Regions from separate parts of the Chryseobacterium sp. CBo1 genome, predicted to be linked through region 2. Evidence: riboswitches for the same ligand, from Rfam matches in the RefSeq annotation. Region 2 holds a riboswitch; the other holds the start of a gene.

Region 1 (7,594 bases), on a different contig from region 2:
TCTCTCTAAAAGTTCCTTCACTACTCCATCTTTCCCGATTTTATCTAATTTGTCTAAAGCAACGGTAAAGTCAATCAACTTATCCGTAATTCCTGCATATTCTGCTAAACCAGAAAGGATTTTTCTGTTGTTGATATGAATTGTTACCGAAACTTTTAGTTCGGCAAAGGATTTTAGATATAATTGTACCAAATCAACTTCCTGCAAAAGGCTTTCACTACCTACAACATCAGCGTCACACTGATAAAATTCTCTGAATCTTCCTTTCTGTGGGCGGTCTGCTCTCCAAACCGGCTGAATCTGATAACGTTTGTATGGAAAAGTCAGTTTCCCGTGATTCATCGCTACGAATCTCGCAAAAGGGACTGTAAGATCATAACGAAGAGCTTTATCTGTAAGACTTTCTGAACTGAAAGGTTTATCTAAAGCTTTCTGAAAATCATTCAGCATCTGCGTTTTTTTATCATCTTTAGCTTCGTTGATGCTTGAATTTAAAATCTTAAAAATCAAGCGATCTCCTTCTTCTCCGTATTTTCCCGTCAATGTTGAAAGGTTTTCAAAACTTGGTGTTTCCAAAGGCTGAAAACCAAAAAGTTCAAAATTTTTCTGCAGTATATTGATGATGTATTTTCTTCTCGAAACTTCCAGTGACGTAAAATCTCTCGTTCCTTTTGCTAAGCTTGGCTTCATATTTATGAGTAATGAATAATAAGTAATGTGTAATTCAGTGCAAAAATAAGCAATTGAAAGGACTTTTAAATCAATAAAAAAGCCGGAGATTTTATATTTCTCCAGCTTCGTACGATCATTTGTGTTTTGGTATTCAATTAGATTTTTTACACACTCTCCAATATTTCAAGGATTTCTTCTCCATAATTTTCGATTTTATGCTTGCCGAAACCTTTAATATCTAAAAGCTCTTCTTTTTTTGCCGGTTTATATTTTGCAACAGAAACCAGTTCTTTGTTGGTTGCAATAAAATAAGTCGGAAGATTCTGCTCTTTTGCTTTCTCTGAACGCCAAAGTTTCAAAGCATCTAATATCTTGATTTCATCATTGCTCAACACTTCGTCTTCCGCAGAATATTTTACGGTTTTGGAATCTTTTACACTCGTTTTATTTAGAGCAGATTCCAGATCATTAAAATATAGGACAACTGACCAAAACTGTTCGTCGTGTACAAATGCCGTTTCTGTTTTAATAATTTCATGATTTTCAAGAAACCGATCAATTACTTTCTGGTCTTCACGCAGAAATTCATCTGCAATTCTGATTTTTAAAACTTTTATTTTCATCATTTGTGATTTTAAAGTTTATCAATTATTTACCTCCCAAAAGCAGAAGTTCATCTACTCTTATTTCAGTAATATATCTTTTCGCACCGTCTTTATCGTCGTACGATCTGTACGTAAGTTTCCCTTCAATGGCAATCTCTTTTCCTTTTGGAACATATTTCTGAAAAATCTCAGCAGTTTTTCCAAATGCAACCAGATTGTGCCATTGCGTTTCTTCTACCTTCTCACCTTTTGCATTGGTGTAATGATCGTTTGTAGCCAATGATACGGAAACTTTCATTCCTCCGTTTTCAAAGTTTACTGTTTCAACTTCTTTTCCTGTGAACCCGATTAAGGTTACTTTGTTTCTTAGTGACATAACTTTGTATTTTTAAAATTAATATTCAGATAAGAGACGTTCACTTGTTTTCTCAAATCTCTGTTGCAAAGATTCATCGGTTTGAAAATTTTAGTCGGTAGAAAACTATTTAAATTCGTTTGTAGTCGTTTGAAAACGGGTAAGGCGATTTTATCAAGCTATGTTATTTTGAATTATGATTAACTTATCTTTATATTTGAGAAAGGCAGAATTTTATTTAAAGTATTATATAAATGGATAACTATATTAATTACGAATTTTTCAATTACCTAAATAGACATATAAATGGCTTAATAAAAATTGGAATTACTGTTAATTCTGTCCCATTCAACTTTGAAGACTTAGAGCATTTTGGAAAAGGTGTTTTAAGATTTTATATAAATGTAGAAATGAATGACTTTGAAAGTTTAACAAAGGAAGAGCAAATAATTGCAAATAAATATTTTTACAATTCTGATCAATTATCTGGTAGTAAGTATTATTCTTTAACTTATAAACCAAACAGCTCAGGAATAGATTTAGATGAAATTAATCAATTTTCATATTGTTATTCTTTTGCTGTACAAATCATTAAAAATATAATTGCAAATCATACTGATAATTGCTCTTTCAGCTATAAGAATTTACTTGATGATCCTCTCTTCAAAATAATAAATAGATATTTAGAAGATACAAAACCAGAATTCTATAGAAGAGACTTTGAAAAAAAATATTCGAAATTATATAATCGTATATTTGAATTTGATAAAATGTGGTATTCAAAACTGCAAATAAAATCTAAAGATTACATAGATTTCAAATTTGAAGAAATTTTACATGAAGATAAACTTCAAATACAATCAATAGAAATAAGTCAATTATTAAGATTATTCTTAATTGAATCAAATACCCCGTTTAGTTTTCTGTTCAATAACAATATTATCATTGATAAAAAATCATTAAAACATGAACTATATGTAACTAAAAATGAATCTTTTAAAATATTACTAAAACACATTCAATTCTAATAATTTAAGCGAAAGACAATGGCTATAATAATTAGGTAATGCTTTTTTACTTTAATTAATAATGAAACTCACACTTCCTTTTTTCTTCCAACTCCCTCCTAAAATTAGAATGCTGTGTCGCCGTAAAATAATCACAAAACACCTGATAAACTGCAGAATCGGTATGACTTGCTTTTATTCCTAACTGGAAATAAATCTCCAAAATCTGATGCGACAAACTTTCTACCAAATCTGAAGAGTAATCATGAATTTCAGACTGCTTTTCAGAAATAATTAGCTTGGAATCATTTAATAAAGATTCAATTTCATCTGCAAATTCAATGATCTTTTCCATTGCTACTTCTATTCTTTTATTGAATAAATCCAAATCAAGATGAGGTCTTGTTTTAATCGCTTCTTCAGAAAAATGAGAGGCCATCCCGAGATAATTGACCAATAAAGTCAAATCCGCAAATATTCTGAAAGGAATTTTATCCAAAACATCATCCGTAAAAAACTCATCATAAATAAAACTGTAATCTTCCGATACTTTCACATTTTCAGCTGTAAAAGAATACGTTCCGGTTGCTTTCATGCCCATCGATTTCCAGTTAGGAATAATTTCAGCCTCACTTTTAGGAATAACAAATGACCGGATAAGTTCATTCCCAAATTCATCAAGTAAAGAATTTCCGTTTTCTGTTAATTGGGCATTTAAAGTAAAGTGGCTCAAATGCGGTGCTCCGGTTGCAAAATGCCAAAGTCCATTAACCAGAAAAGTTCCATCCGTTTGTTTTTCTGCTTTTCCGCCGATCATTCCGCTTCCTCCGAAACAAGTTTTCGAATTGGAAAAAAGTTCATTAGCAATCTGGGGTTTTAAATTTCTTGAGAAAAAATTGGCTCCCGAACATAAAGTGAGCATCCAGCCTAAGCTTCCATCTGTTTTTGACCAGTTGAATAAAACAGATAAACCTTCTCTTAACCGTAATCCCAATCCGCCATATCTATTCGGAACCCAAATCTGAAGCAGCCTTTCTTGATGAATTTGATTGATAATTTCAGACGGAACTTCAGATACTCCCTGCATTTTTTCTCTTAATTCTTTATGCGAAAACATTGCTCTGATATTATTTTTGAATGGTTTTTATATTCATTTTGATCTTTTTCATTTTATATCTCGCTGATTAAGCAGATTTTGCAGATCATTTAAAAAATCTGCGTGAAAATTTAGCTGTCAAATTCATTCAACAACAGCTACATTTTTTTTTAACTTAATAATTTTGCGCCATTCTATATAACCGGAAATGGCAACAATAAATAAGAAAGCCGTCAGAATTGCGTACAGATAAAGTCCTTTATGAATTAACAACGGAATCGCAATCATGTTGCTCATGTTCAGTAAAACCCAATTTTCGATTTTTCTTCGAGCCATCAACCACATTCCAGCCCAAGCGAATGCACTGACCAAAGAATCTAAAATCGGAACATCAGAATCGGTAAACTGTGTCAGAAAATACCAGAAAATACTGAAAGTTCCTACTACAATTCCTACAGTAATCAGTTTTTCTTGATTTGTGGTTTCAGAAATAGCCGTTTCCGTTTTTCGTTTGCCAAACTTCCAGTAGAGCCATCCGTAAATACTCATCACGAGATAGTAAAGATTTAAAGTAAATTCCGCATAAAGCTTTGCGAAAAACATCACATAAAGTGATAGTAAAATTCCGGCAATACCGAAAAGATAATTGTTTGAATTGTTTTTTCTAGCTAATAAAACCTGAACTACTGAAAAACAGACACCCAGCCATTCCTGCCAAGTGGTTTGTTGTAAAATTTCCTGCATCAAATTAACTTATATAAAATTAAATGATGAGATGATAAATCAAAAAATCCCTACGTCGGCATTATCCGAATCAGGTGTGGAAAAATTTCCCGGGTATCATCTCAGCCGCTATTGCAGCACCCCATTGATGCCGCAAATGTGAGACTTTTTTTTGGAAAATAAAAGGCTTTTACTTTTTGCTTGAAAAGAAATTTATTTTTTTAATGAAAGCAGCGAGTTTGTCATGCTGAAAGCATCTCAAAATCATTACTTAGATTATTACAGAATGACAAACACAATTATTAAATTTTCTAACTTTAAAATATCTTCTTTTATCGCAATGTTCGCAAAGATTTTATTTAAATTGTTTGCGAATATTTTTCCGTTCGCAAAGGCACTCTGTTCAGCAAAGGCTAATTGCGTTCATAGCTGAGTGAAACGCCTTTGCGAACGAAAAATGTTTTCAATTTACATCAATATTCTTTGCGTCCATAGCGTTAAAATTAATTGGAATTGAAATTCTTTTATCTCTACATTAAAATTTAGCCGTTTACAAACGGATATTTTGTACCTTTAAAATTCAAATAAATTTGTTGTGAAAAAAACCATCAAAAGGACGTTCAGAGTTTCAAAATATGTGATTTATAAAGAAACATTAGTTGATTATAAAGAACATTTCTGGTCATTTTTGGGAGCATTTTTCGGGATCGGACTGATTGCATTTCTTCAGTCCCATTATTTGTTGCAGGAAGAAAATGTATTTCTGATCGGTTCTTTTGGAGCATCAAGCGTTTTGATTTATGGTGCAATACAAAGTCCGCTTGCACAGCCAAGAAATCTTGTTGGCGGTCATGTACTTTCAGCTTTGGTAGGTGTCACCGTTTATCAGATTGTTCCGGATATTTTATGGCTTTCAGCACCTTTGGCAGTGGCATTTTCGATTGTTTTAATGCAATACACCAAAACTTTACATCCACCGGGTGGAGCAACTGCTTTAATTGCCGTAACTTCTACAGGAAAAATTCCTGAACTTGGTTATTGGTATGTAATTTCTCCGGTACTTTCGGGATGTATTATTTTGCTTTTAGTAGCTTTGGTTTTCAACAATATGACTAAAAACAGAAGTTATCCTGCACACAGCAGATTTAAAAGGTTATTAAAGAAAAAACACGAACACAAACTGAAAAATCATTAATATGGAATGCATTGAATGTGGCGAGAAAATTATCGGCAGATCCGACAAAAAATTTTGCAACGACGCTTGCAGAAACGCTTTCAACAATAAACAAAACAAGGATTCGAGCAATCTGATGCGAAACGTAAACAACAAACTTCGCAAAAATTACCGCATCCTGAGTGAAATTAATATCGACGGAAAAACTAAAATCGCAAAGTCTAAATTAGATGGCTTAGGTTTTGATTTTAATTATTTTACGAACATCAAAGTCTATAAAAATGGTTCTGAATATAAATTTATTTATGACCATGGCTATAAAATTCTTGAAGAAGATTATGTTCTCATTGTAAAAAATTAATCTAAACACTGTAATGAAAGAAACTGTCTTAATAACCGGTGCAAGCGGAGCCATTGCAAGAGCGCTTTCAAAAAAACTGGAAAATGAATACTCCATACGGTTTTTAACAAGAAAAAAAGAAGCCGAAAACGAATTTGAATGGGATCTGGAAAATCAGATCATTGATGAAAAGGCTTTTGAAAACGTAAGTCACATCATTCATCTTGCCGGAGCCAATATTTCTGAAAAACGCTGGTCGGATGACCGAAAAAAGCAATTGATTTCAAGCCGTGTAGATTCTGCCAAACTTATATTAAACACTTTAAAAAATAAAAATTTAAAGTTAAAATCTTTTATTTCAGCTTCCGGGATTAATTTTTACGGAACAAAAACAACCGACAAAATCTTCACAGAAAACGATGCTTCAGGAAATGATTTTTTGAGTGAAGTTGTTGTAGTCTGGGAAAAAGCTGCTGATGAATTTAAGGAACAAAACATTGCCGAAAGAGTTGTAAAAATCAGAACTGCTGTTGTTCTTTTCAAAAGCGAAGGTGCATTAGCAAAAATGATGACTCCTATTAAATTAGGGATTGGTTCGCCACTTGGAAGCGGAAAACAATATATGCCGTGGATTCACATCGATGATATTTGTTCGATTTATGAATTTGCTTTGAAAAACCCTGAAGTTGAAGGTTCTTTTAATGCTACTGCTCCACAACATACAACAAATGAAAATTTAACGAAATTAATTGCTGAGGTCTTGAAAAAGCCTTTATTTATGCCTAATATTCCAAGCTTTATTTTAAAACTAATTTTTGGAGAATTGGCAGATGCTTTGCTGGAAGGTTCGAGAGCTTCTTCTGAAAAAATTCAAAAGGCTGGTTTTGAGTTTAAATTTCCTGATTTGAAAATGGCTTTGGAGGATTTGTTGAATAAATAATGTTGCTTTTGTTTTTAAACACAAAGGACAAATATTTTTTAAATCCTAACTGTTTTAAGTTCGCAAAGGCGCTTCACTTAACAAAGAACACTGAATTTTTTCAAAGTTAATTAGTAATATAAAATAATAAAATATAGATGCAAGAGACGAATGTAAGTATCGAAAAAACAGAAATTTTATCTGACAATTGGTACACTTTGAAGAAAGTAACTTTTAACATCAAAAAACAAAACGGAGAAACCGAAACTCAAAGCAGAGAAGCTTATGACAGAGGAAACGGAGCCGTTATTCTCCTTTATAATATAAGTTTAAAAAAAGTAATTTTAACCAGACAATTCAGACTTCCGACTTATATAAACGGAAATACGGACGGAATGTTGATTGAAGCGTGCGCAGGTCTATTAAATGATAATAATCCGGAAGACTGCATCAGAAAAGAAACGGAAGAAGAAACAGGATACAAAATCTCTAAAGTCGAAAAAATATTTGAAGCCTATATGTCTCCCGGCTCTGTAACGGAAATTCTGTATTTTTTCATCGCAGAATATTCTGATGATATGAAAATCAATGATGGAGGCGGACTCGAAGAAGAAGGCGAAAACATTGAAGTTTTAGAACTAGATTTTAATGAAACACTTTCTATGATTGGTAAAGGTGAAATTAAAGATGCGAAAACCATTAT
Region 2 (7,594 bases):
TTTTCCTTATCGTAATATTTGTAGAAAAAGTTTGTTCCCAAAGTACTGTTTACAGCAGATGATTTTTGAGCCTGATTTCGGAAAAAATCAAATTCACCATTTTTAGTCTGTGAAGATTCAGAATCTGAAGAATTATTTGATGTCCCACGATAAAGCTCAAGAATTACCCCAACTGTATTTTTATCGTTAAGCTCATATTCTGAAGTAGATGAGATCGAAGGATTTTTGGCTTTCCAGACATTGTTTGTAGAACCTTCAGTTATAATATTGTCTTTATAAATGGTGTATAAAAAAGAATTACTCTGTATCCAGGTATTATCGCTGTAACTGCCGACGAAGGTCTGGGTGAATTTTTTCTTATGATAATTTAGGTTTAGATTCGTGTACTGTGAGTTTTGAGTATTTTGTCTGTTATTTAGTGTGATACTGCCTTTCATACCTTCATCGTCACGTTTTTTCAAAACAATATTGATGACAGATCCGGATGCTTCGTATCTTGCAGAAGGGCTTGTAATAACTTCTATTTTCATGAGATTATCTGCAGGAATGGTCTGAAGATATTCTTTCAGTTCTTTACCGGTAAAAACAGATTTTCTGTCGTTGATATAGACGGTTACAGATTCTCCTTCAGCTTTCAGTGCATCATTATTATCTATACTTACCAAAGGGGTCATTCGCAAAACATCCCAGGTCGTGTTTCCGGCTACAATCGAACTGTTGGCTACATTAAAAACCGTTCTGTCTACTTTAGATTCTACTGTGGGTTTTTTAGCAACAATAGTTACCGCTTCAATTTCTTTTTCCTTAGATTCTACAGTGTCCTTGCTTAATTGCGAAAACGCAGCAGTTCCTATGACTAAAGCGATTGGTGTTAATAGTTTTTTCATTTATAGTTTATCCTTGTACACATAAGACACGATAGGGGGAATATTTGTTACATGGGTTTTGTGTTAAATTGTGTTAATACTTATTTTATTAGGTTTAAACTGTTTTAAATCAGATCATAAAAAAAGCTATTCTGTATAAACAAAATAGCTTGAAGTGATTTTTTTATTGTTGTTGAATAACAATGCTCTTTTTTCTTACTGTATGTGCAGAAAAGTATCCCAATGCACCGTTACTGATATTACTTGGAGGATTGGCCGGGGTAATTCCGCCTCCGGGACCGCCTCCTGAAAGCTGAAGCAAGGCAGAATAAAATGTATAAACATTCTGATTGATGCACTGCATTTCAACATGAATAGCATCCCCGACTACTACTTTAATATCATCCGGATTGTCACCATCATCATTGGGTAACAACAAAGGTCTTTGATTAGCCGTTCCGTTATTCACGTTATCAGAAAATTCAGAGAAAAACTTTTTAGGATTATTATTTACCGTATAAACAAATAAATAGCGATTTCCTAAAGCTTGAGGATCTGTAAAAACAGGTAAAAGTGTGTAGCTCGTTTCTCCGCCAACTACAAAAGAATCCTGTTCTAAATCATCAAAAGCAACTGCTTCAGGCATTGTACTTTGTGATAGATATTCCTTGCCTTCCGCCTGAATTTTTAAAGTATAAGTTCTGCCGGATTGCCCTACAAAAGTTGAAGTCTGATACGTTCCGTTTCCTACATATTGCAGCGTTTCGGTTTGTCCTGTGTTATCGCTCAGAATAACCTGTGCGTTTTCTATTGCCGGATATTGATTGGCTTCTGTAAAAGCAACAGATTTTGTGATCTTCACATAATACGGACCAGCCTGATCGGTTACATTTCCTTCAATCACAATATTTCCGCTTTGATCTTCCAGGTCAAGATCGATTTCTTTTTCGCAAGACGTGACTAAAAATAATGACAGTATGATTAAAAATATGTTTTTCATGATTAAAATTTGAAGTTATACGTTATATTCGGAACCCAACGGAATAGGGAAGTCTGCATTGCTCTTGTCGTTCCCGGTTTATCAGGATTGTCTTCAAAATTAATGGTGTATGCATTTTCTCTTCCATAAACATTATAAATCCCGAATGACCAGGAACCTTTCCAGCGTTTGTTAGAAATTGGTTCATAGGTTGCGCTCAAATCCATTCTGTGATAAGCCGGCATTCTGTCCGCATTTCTGTTGCTGTACTGGAAAACTGTTTGTCCGTTCAGTTCATATTTTCCGGTAGGGAAAGTCACCGCATTTCCGGTGCTGTAAAGGAATAATCCTGAAAAAGACCATTTCGGATTCAGCTGATAAGTTGCGACAACAGAAAGGTCGTGCGTTTTGTCCTGTCTTGCATTATACCATTGATTATCATTAATTCCTTCAATTTTTCTTTCGGTTTTAGACAAAGTATAAGAAACCCAACCCGTCAGTTTTCCGTTTTTCTTTTTGGCGATTAATTCTAAACCGTAGGCTCTTCCTTTTCCAAATAACAGTTCGCTTTCTACATCTGCGGCAGTGTCAAAAGAGATTTGTGCCCCGTTTTTGTAATCGATCTGATTCTGCATTGATTTGTAATAAATCTCAGCATTCAATTCGTAATTATTGTTGTTGAAATTTCGGCTGTAACCTGCACTGACTTGGTCAGCAATTTCTGGTTTTACAGTATAGCTGCTTCCAATCCATTGGTCGGTCGGGTTTCCGCTTCCGCTGTTGCTTAACAAGTGTAAATTCTGAGTGTTTCTGGAATAGCCTCCTTTCACGCTGCTTACTTCATTAATTCTGTAATTCGCTGTAATTCTCGGTTCAAGATTCACGTATGTTTTCCCAAATTTTCCTTTTTCTAAAAATTCAGAGTCGGTTAAAACTCCATTTTGGTAGGTATTAAAAGTATCGCCACCTAAAACACTGAACATTGAAAGTCTTGCTCCGTAGTTAATGGTTAACTTTTCTGTTGCTTTGTAATCATCATTAATGTAAACGGCGTTCTCCCACGAATATCTCGGATTTCTAGGAAAACTGCTCACACTTGTTCCCGATGCGCTACTTGGCGTGATCGTATGATAAATTGACTGAAAACCGAATTTAACGGAATGTTTATTTCCCGCAAACCAGGAGAAATCTTGTTTCAAATTCCAGTCTTCAATTTCAGAATCTAGCCCGAAAGTATTGTTGTTGCTGCTTAACGCAACATTATAATTGTAGTTGCTGTAAATGAATGACGTGTTGGAGAATAATTTGTTGTTGATAATGCTGTTCCAACGCAAAGTTGCTGTCGTATTTCCCCAATCGGTTGAAAATGTATCACCCAAACCTAAAACATCTCTTCCAAAATATCCCGATAAATACAAACGGTTATTATCATTAATCTGATAATTGGCTTTTAAATTAAGATCATAAAAATATAATTTACTGTCCTTAAAATCATCGGTTGCTTTTAAAAATACATCCGCATAGGTTCGTCTTCCAGAAACAATAAATGAAGACTTTTCTTTCTGAATCGGTCCTTCAACGCTTAATCTGCTGCTGATTAATCCGATTCCGCCGTTGACGTTGTAATCTTTATTGTTTCCGTCTTTCATTTTCACATCTAAAACTGATGAAAGTCGACCGCCATACTGAGCCGGACTGTTTCCTTTGATGATACTCACATCTTTCAAAGCATCGCTGTTGAAGGTACTGAAGAATCCAAGTAAATGCGATGCATTATAAACTGCTGCTTCATCCAGTAAAATCAAATTCTGATCGGTCGCACCACCTCTTACAGAAAAACCGCTGCTTCCCTCACCGTTACTTTTAATTCCGGGTAAAAGCTGAATGGTTTTCATCACATCTTTTTCACCAAACAGAACGGGAAGTTTATCAATCTGCTTAATGCTCAGAGTCTCGGTTCCCATTTGTGCAGATGTGAGATTTTTGTCTTTTTTCACGGCAGAAATTACCACTTCATCAATTTCTTTTACCCTTTCTCCGTTTTCCTGACTGAGCTTAAGATTCAGCTTAACATCATCTTCAACATTCACGATTTGCTGAAAATCTTTGAATCCGGGATTTGAAACAACCAAAGTATATGAACCTTTAGGAAGCGAAAGCGAGTAAAATCCGTATTCGTTGGCAATAACAGAAATGGTAGGATCTTCCGCAACCTTTACGGCGACACCGATCAGTAATTCACCATTTTTTTGATCTTTTACCGTTCCGCTGACCGAATATTTCTGCTGTGCAAAAACGACTGCGCTGAAACATACCGCAGCGATAGTGGTTGCGGCTTTTAAGGATGTTTTGTGTATCAATTTTTTAGTTTATTTTTTAATAGTGATGAAAGTTTTTATTTTAAATGAATGACAAAATAAATTCTGAATATTGATTTTTAATCATAAATCTGAGAAATAAAAATCTTACAATTGCCTAAACAACGAGCTTGTGGTAGATTTATTGTTTAATGAATATTAAATATTCTTTACGTTCCCATTTCAATATCATCCCAATCAGATTCTTTATTCATGAGCCATTCCAGAGCTTTTCTTCTCTCGTAAACCAGCCCTTCATTGATTTTGGCTTCTACGCCTTTTATTCTCTCATCTACGCAATACCAATGAAAACGGTAGTAAAGATCAAGCATATTATAAATTTCATCATCAGTTCTCAGTTCAGACAACTGATCGATTTTTTCATTGCTTTCTTCCTGCTCAAGATTGGGTAGCATTATAGCCATATTTTCGCCATACCATTGGTTTTCGTCAAGATCAGCAATCATTTTTGTTGCCCACATCAAAGCCCAGAGTCCTTCAAGATACCAACGTAGAGAATTGAGCTCGTAATCTGTTAATTCTTCATTATCTTTTAGTAAAATTTCATTTTCCCAATTAGAAAGATGAGAGGTGAGATTGTGTTTTTCAATCCATTTTCTGATGTAGCTTATTGGTGCTTCAAAAGAAATATTAATCAGGGCATTCATTACAGACATTCTGCCTTTTATTTCTTCTAAACTTCTTGTATTGGGATCTTCCAGAACAGGAAGCCAGGAATTGAATCTGTAATTTTTATTTTGTATAATCTGGTTATTGAGTTCTCTTACTTTAATTTTTTGTTCTTCAGTCATTTTATTGGATTTGATAATGGTGAATATCTCTGAATTGAGACTTATAAATTATATTTTCCAATGCTAACATACAAAAACTATGAATAGAAAAGGTATTTCCTGATGTTAATCATATATTAAAAAGGGTGTGAGAAAAAGCTCAACCATTATAAAATTTGAGATGTAGTAGGGATAATTTTAAGATTTAATTCTAAAACATTTGTATCTTTGTTGTAAGCTTTAGGGGTATTCTGAAAAGAATTGAGAGAGTCCCTTTGAACCTGATACGGCTTACACCGACGTAGGGAAAAGCAAGAAAACATTGGTCTTTGATGTTTTTCTTTCTTTATTCTGTTTTGTTTTCCTAAAGCATTTTTATAAAATAAATTTAATGGAAAATAATCTTTGGAATTACATTCAATCTGTAAAAAATCAGTCACCGCTTGTTCATAATATCACCAATTTTGTGGTCATGAATAACACCGCCAATGCACTTTTAGCAGTAGGAGCATCGCCTATTATGTCTCATGCAAAATCTGAAATAAAGGATATGGTTTCTATTTCAAATGCTGTAGTCATTAATATCGGAACACTTGATGAATATTGGTCTGACTCTATGCTAATTGTTGCAGAAGAAGCTCATCAAACCAAAAAAATGTGGGTTTTAGATCCTGTCGGAGCGGGAGCAACAGCTTTTAGAGATGAAATTTTATCAAAGCTTTTAGAGTTTAAACCAACTGTGATCAGAGGTAATGCTTCAGAAATTATCGCTTTAGCCAAAGCCAATAAAACCATTACAAAAGGAGTCGACAGTACAGCGGAAAGTAATGAAGCGATTACCGCCGCAAAATATCTTGTTGAAAACTTTCAGTCTGTAGTCTGTATTTCGGGAGCTACAGATATTATCATCGATGATAAAGAAATGTACTTCGTTGAAAACGGACATCCGCTTATGACAAAAGTAACAGGATTGGGTTGTTCGGCTTCGGCTATTGTCGGAGCTTTTGCTTCAATTGCTGAGAATAAAACAGAATCAACAGTTGCTGCGATGGTGCTTTTAGGAATTGCAGGAGAATTGGCTGAAAAAATTTCGGCAGGCCCGGGAAGTCTTCAGATGAATATTTTAGATAAGCTTTATAATATTTCCGAACAGGAATTTTTCGAAAATGTAAAAGTTTCTAAAAAATGAGTCTGATTCAATCTTTTCCTTATCAATTATACCTTGTGATTTCAGAAACAGACTGTAAAGGAAGAAATTTTTTGGATGTTGCCGAACAGGCAATTTTAGGTGGAGTAGACCTCATTCAGTTGCGTGAGAAAAATGCTTCTGATCTAGATTTTCTTGAAAAAGCAATTCGTCTGAAAGAAATTACTGACAAGCACGGAATTCCTTTAATCATCAATGATAATGCGTTTGTTGCCAAAGAAATTGATGCTTTCGGAATTCATGTCGGAAATAATGACACCCAACCAACAGTTTTAAGAGAAAATTCTTTTCAAAATAGGATAATTGGCTATTCAATTGAGTATTTGGAACAATTAGAAAATTGGGAGACAGTTATTTCAGATTATTTAGGAATCAGTCCTGTTTTCAGAACAGATACTAAGACAGATACCGTTACGGAATGGGGATTGGAAGGTTTAATGAAAATCAGGCAATTGACCGAAAAACCTTTAGTTGCTATCGGAAATATTCATTTTAAAAATGCAAAATCAGTCATGGAGGCGGGAGCAGATTGTATAGCAGTTGTATCAGAAATTTGCAGTGCCGAAAATCCTCAAAAAGCAGCTTTTAATCTAAAAAATGAAATCTTAAAATGAAAAAATACAAATATCCATCCGTTCTTACCATTGCGGGTTTCGACGGAAGCGGCGGAGCAGGAATTCAGGCTGATATAAAAACTATTTCGGCTTTGGGTTGTTATGCAACTTCGGTTTTGACTGCTTTGCCTGTACAAAATACGCAAGGCGTAAGAAATATTTTCCCGATACCTGTAGAAGCGGTTTCGGAACAAATTGAAGCAATTTTAGACGATATTTTTCCTGATGCCATTAAAATCGGGATGGTTCATACTCCGGAACTGGTTGAAACGATTGTAAAAACTTTAGCCAAATATAAAAAAGTACCGATTGTATTCGATCCTGTAATGGTGGCAACAAGTGGACATCGGTTGATCGAGGAAAAGACGATTGAAACCATTATTGAAAAATTATTCCCAATTTCAGATATCATTACTCCGAATATGGATGAAGCAGCGATTTTAGCAAAGATGGAGGTGAAAAATTTGGATGATATGAAAATTGCAGGAGAGCGAATAAAAGAATTAGGTTGTAAAAATATCTTATTGAAAGGCGGTCATCTGGAAACAGAAATGATTACCTCCCTTTTGTATAATGATCAAAACGATTATCAGACTTTCAAATCTGAAAAAGTTGACACCAAAAACACACACGGATCGGGTTGTACATTATCATCTGCGATTGCTTCTTTTATAGCCCGTGGAAAATCGATGGATGAAGCGGTAGCTTTTGCTCAGTATTATGTTTCTGAAGCAGTTCTTAAAGGAAGCGATGTGCAGACCGGAAAAGGAAACGGCCCTT

What was found. Region 2 has a riboswitch for thiamine pyrophosphate ahead of thiM (hydroxyethylthiazole kinase). Riboswitches for the same ligand answer to the same signal wherever they lie in the genome.
Region 1: linked by a shared signal. The riboswitch ahead of pnuC (nicotinamide riboside transporter PnuC) and the one ahead of thiM (hydroxyethylthiazole kinase) in region 2 are both predicted to bind thiamine pyrophosphate.

Annotation. Positions count from the first base shown of each region.
Region 1 is NZ_MAUH01000005.1:68,896-76,489, forward strand. It holds gene hisS (histidine--tRNA ligase) at 1-690, opposite strand, end outside; gene BA768_RS04930 (HRDC domain-containing protein) at 837-1,298, opposite strand; gene BA768_RS04935 (single-stranded DNA-binding protein) at 1,321-1,653, opposite strand; gene BA768_RS04940 (hypothetical protein) at 1,887-2,660, shown strand; gene BA768_RS04945 (hypothetical protein) at 2,716-3,756, opposite strand; gene pnuC (nicotinamide riboside transporter PnuC) at 3,880-4,482, opposite strand; TPP riboswitch at 4,510-4,613, opposite strand; gene BA768_RS04955 (HPP family protein) at 5,054-5,653, shown strand; gene BA768_RS04960 (hypothetical protein) at 5,655-5,993, shown strand; gene BA768_RS04965 (TIGR01777 family oxidoreductase) at 6,007-6,912, shown strand; gene nudK (GDP-mannose pyrophosphatase NudK) at 7,050-7,594, shown strand, end outside.
Region 2 is NZ_MAUH01000056.1:170,203-177,796, reverse strand. It holds gene BA768_RS18655 (outer membrane beta-barrel protein) at 1-887, opposite strand, end outside; gene BA768_RS18650 (DUF4249 domain-containing protein) at 1,051-1,866, opposite strand; gene BA768_RS18645 (TonB-dependent receptor) at 1,869-4,205, opposite strand; gene BA768_RS18640 (DUF4272 domain-containing protein) at 4,373-5,014, opposite strand; TPP riboswitch at 5,226-5,318, shown strand; gene thiM (hydroxyethylthiazole kinase) at 5,385-6,182, shown strand; gene thiE (thiamine phosphate synthase) at 6,179-6,814, shown strand; gene thiD (bifunctional hydroxymethylpyrimidine kinase/phosphomethylpyrimidine kinase) at 6,811-7,594, shown strand, end outside.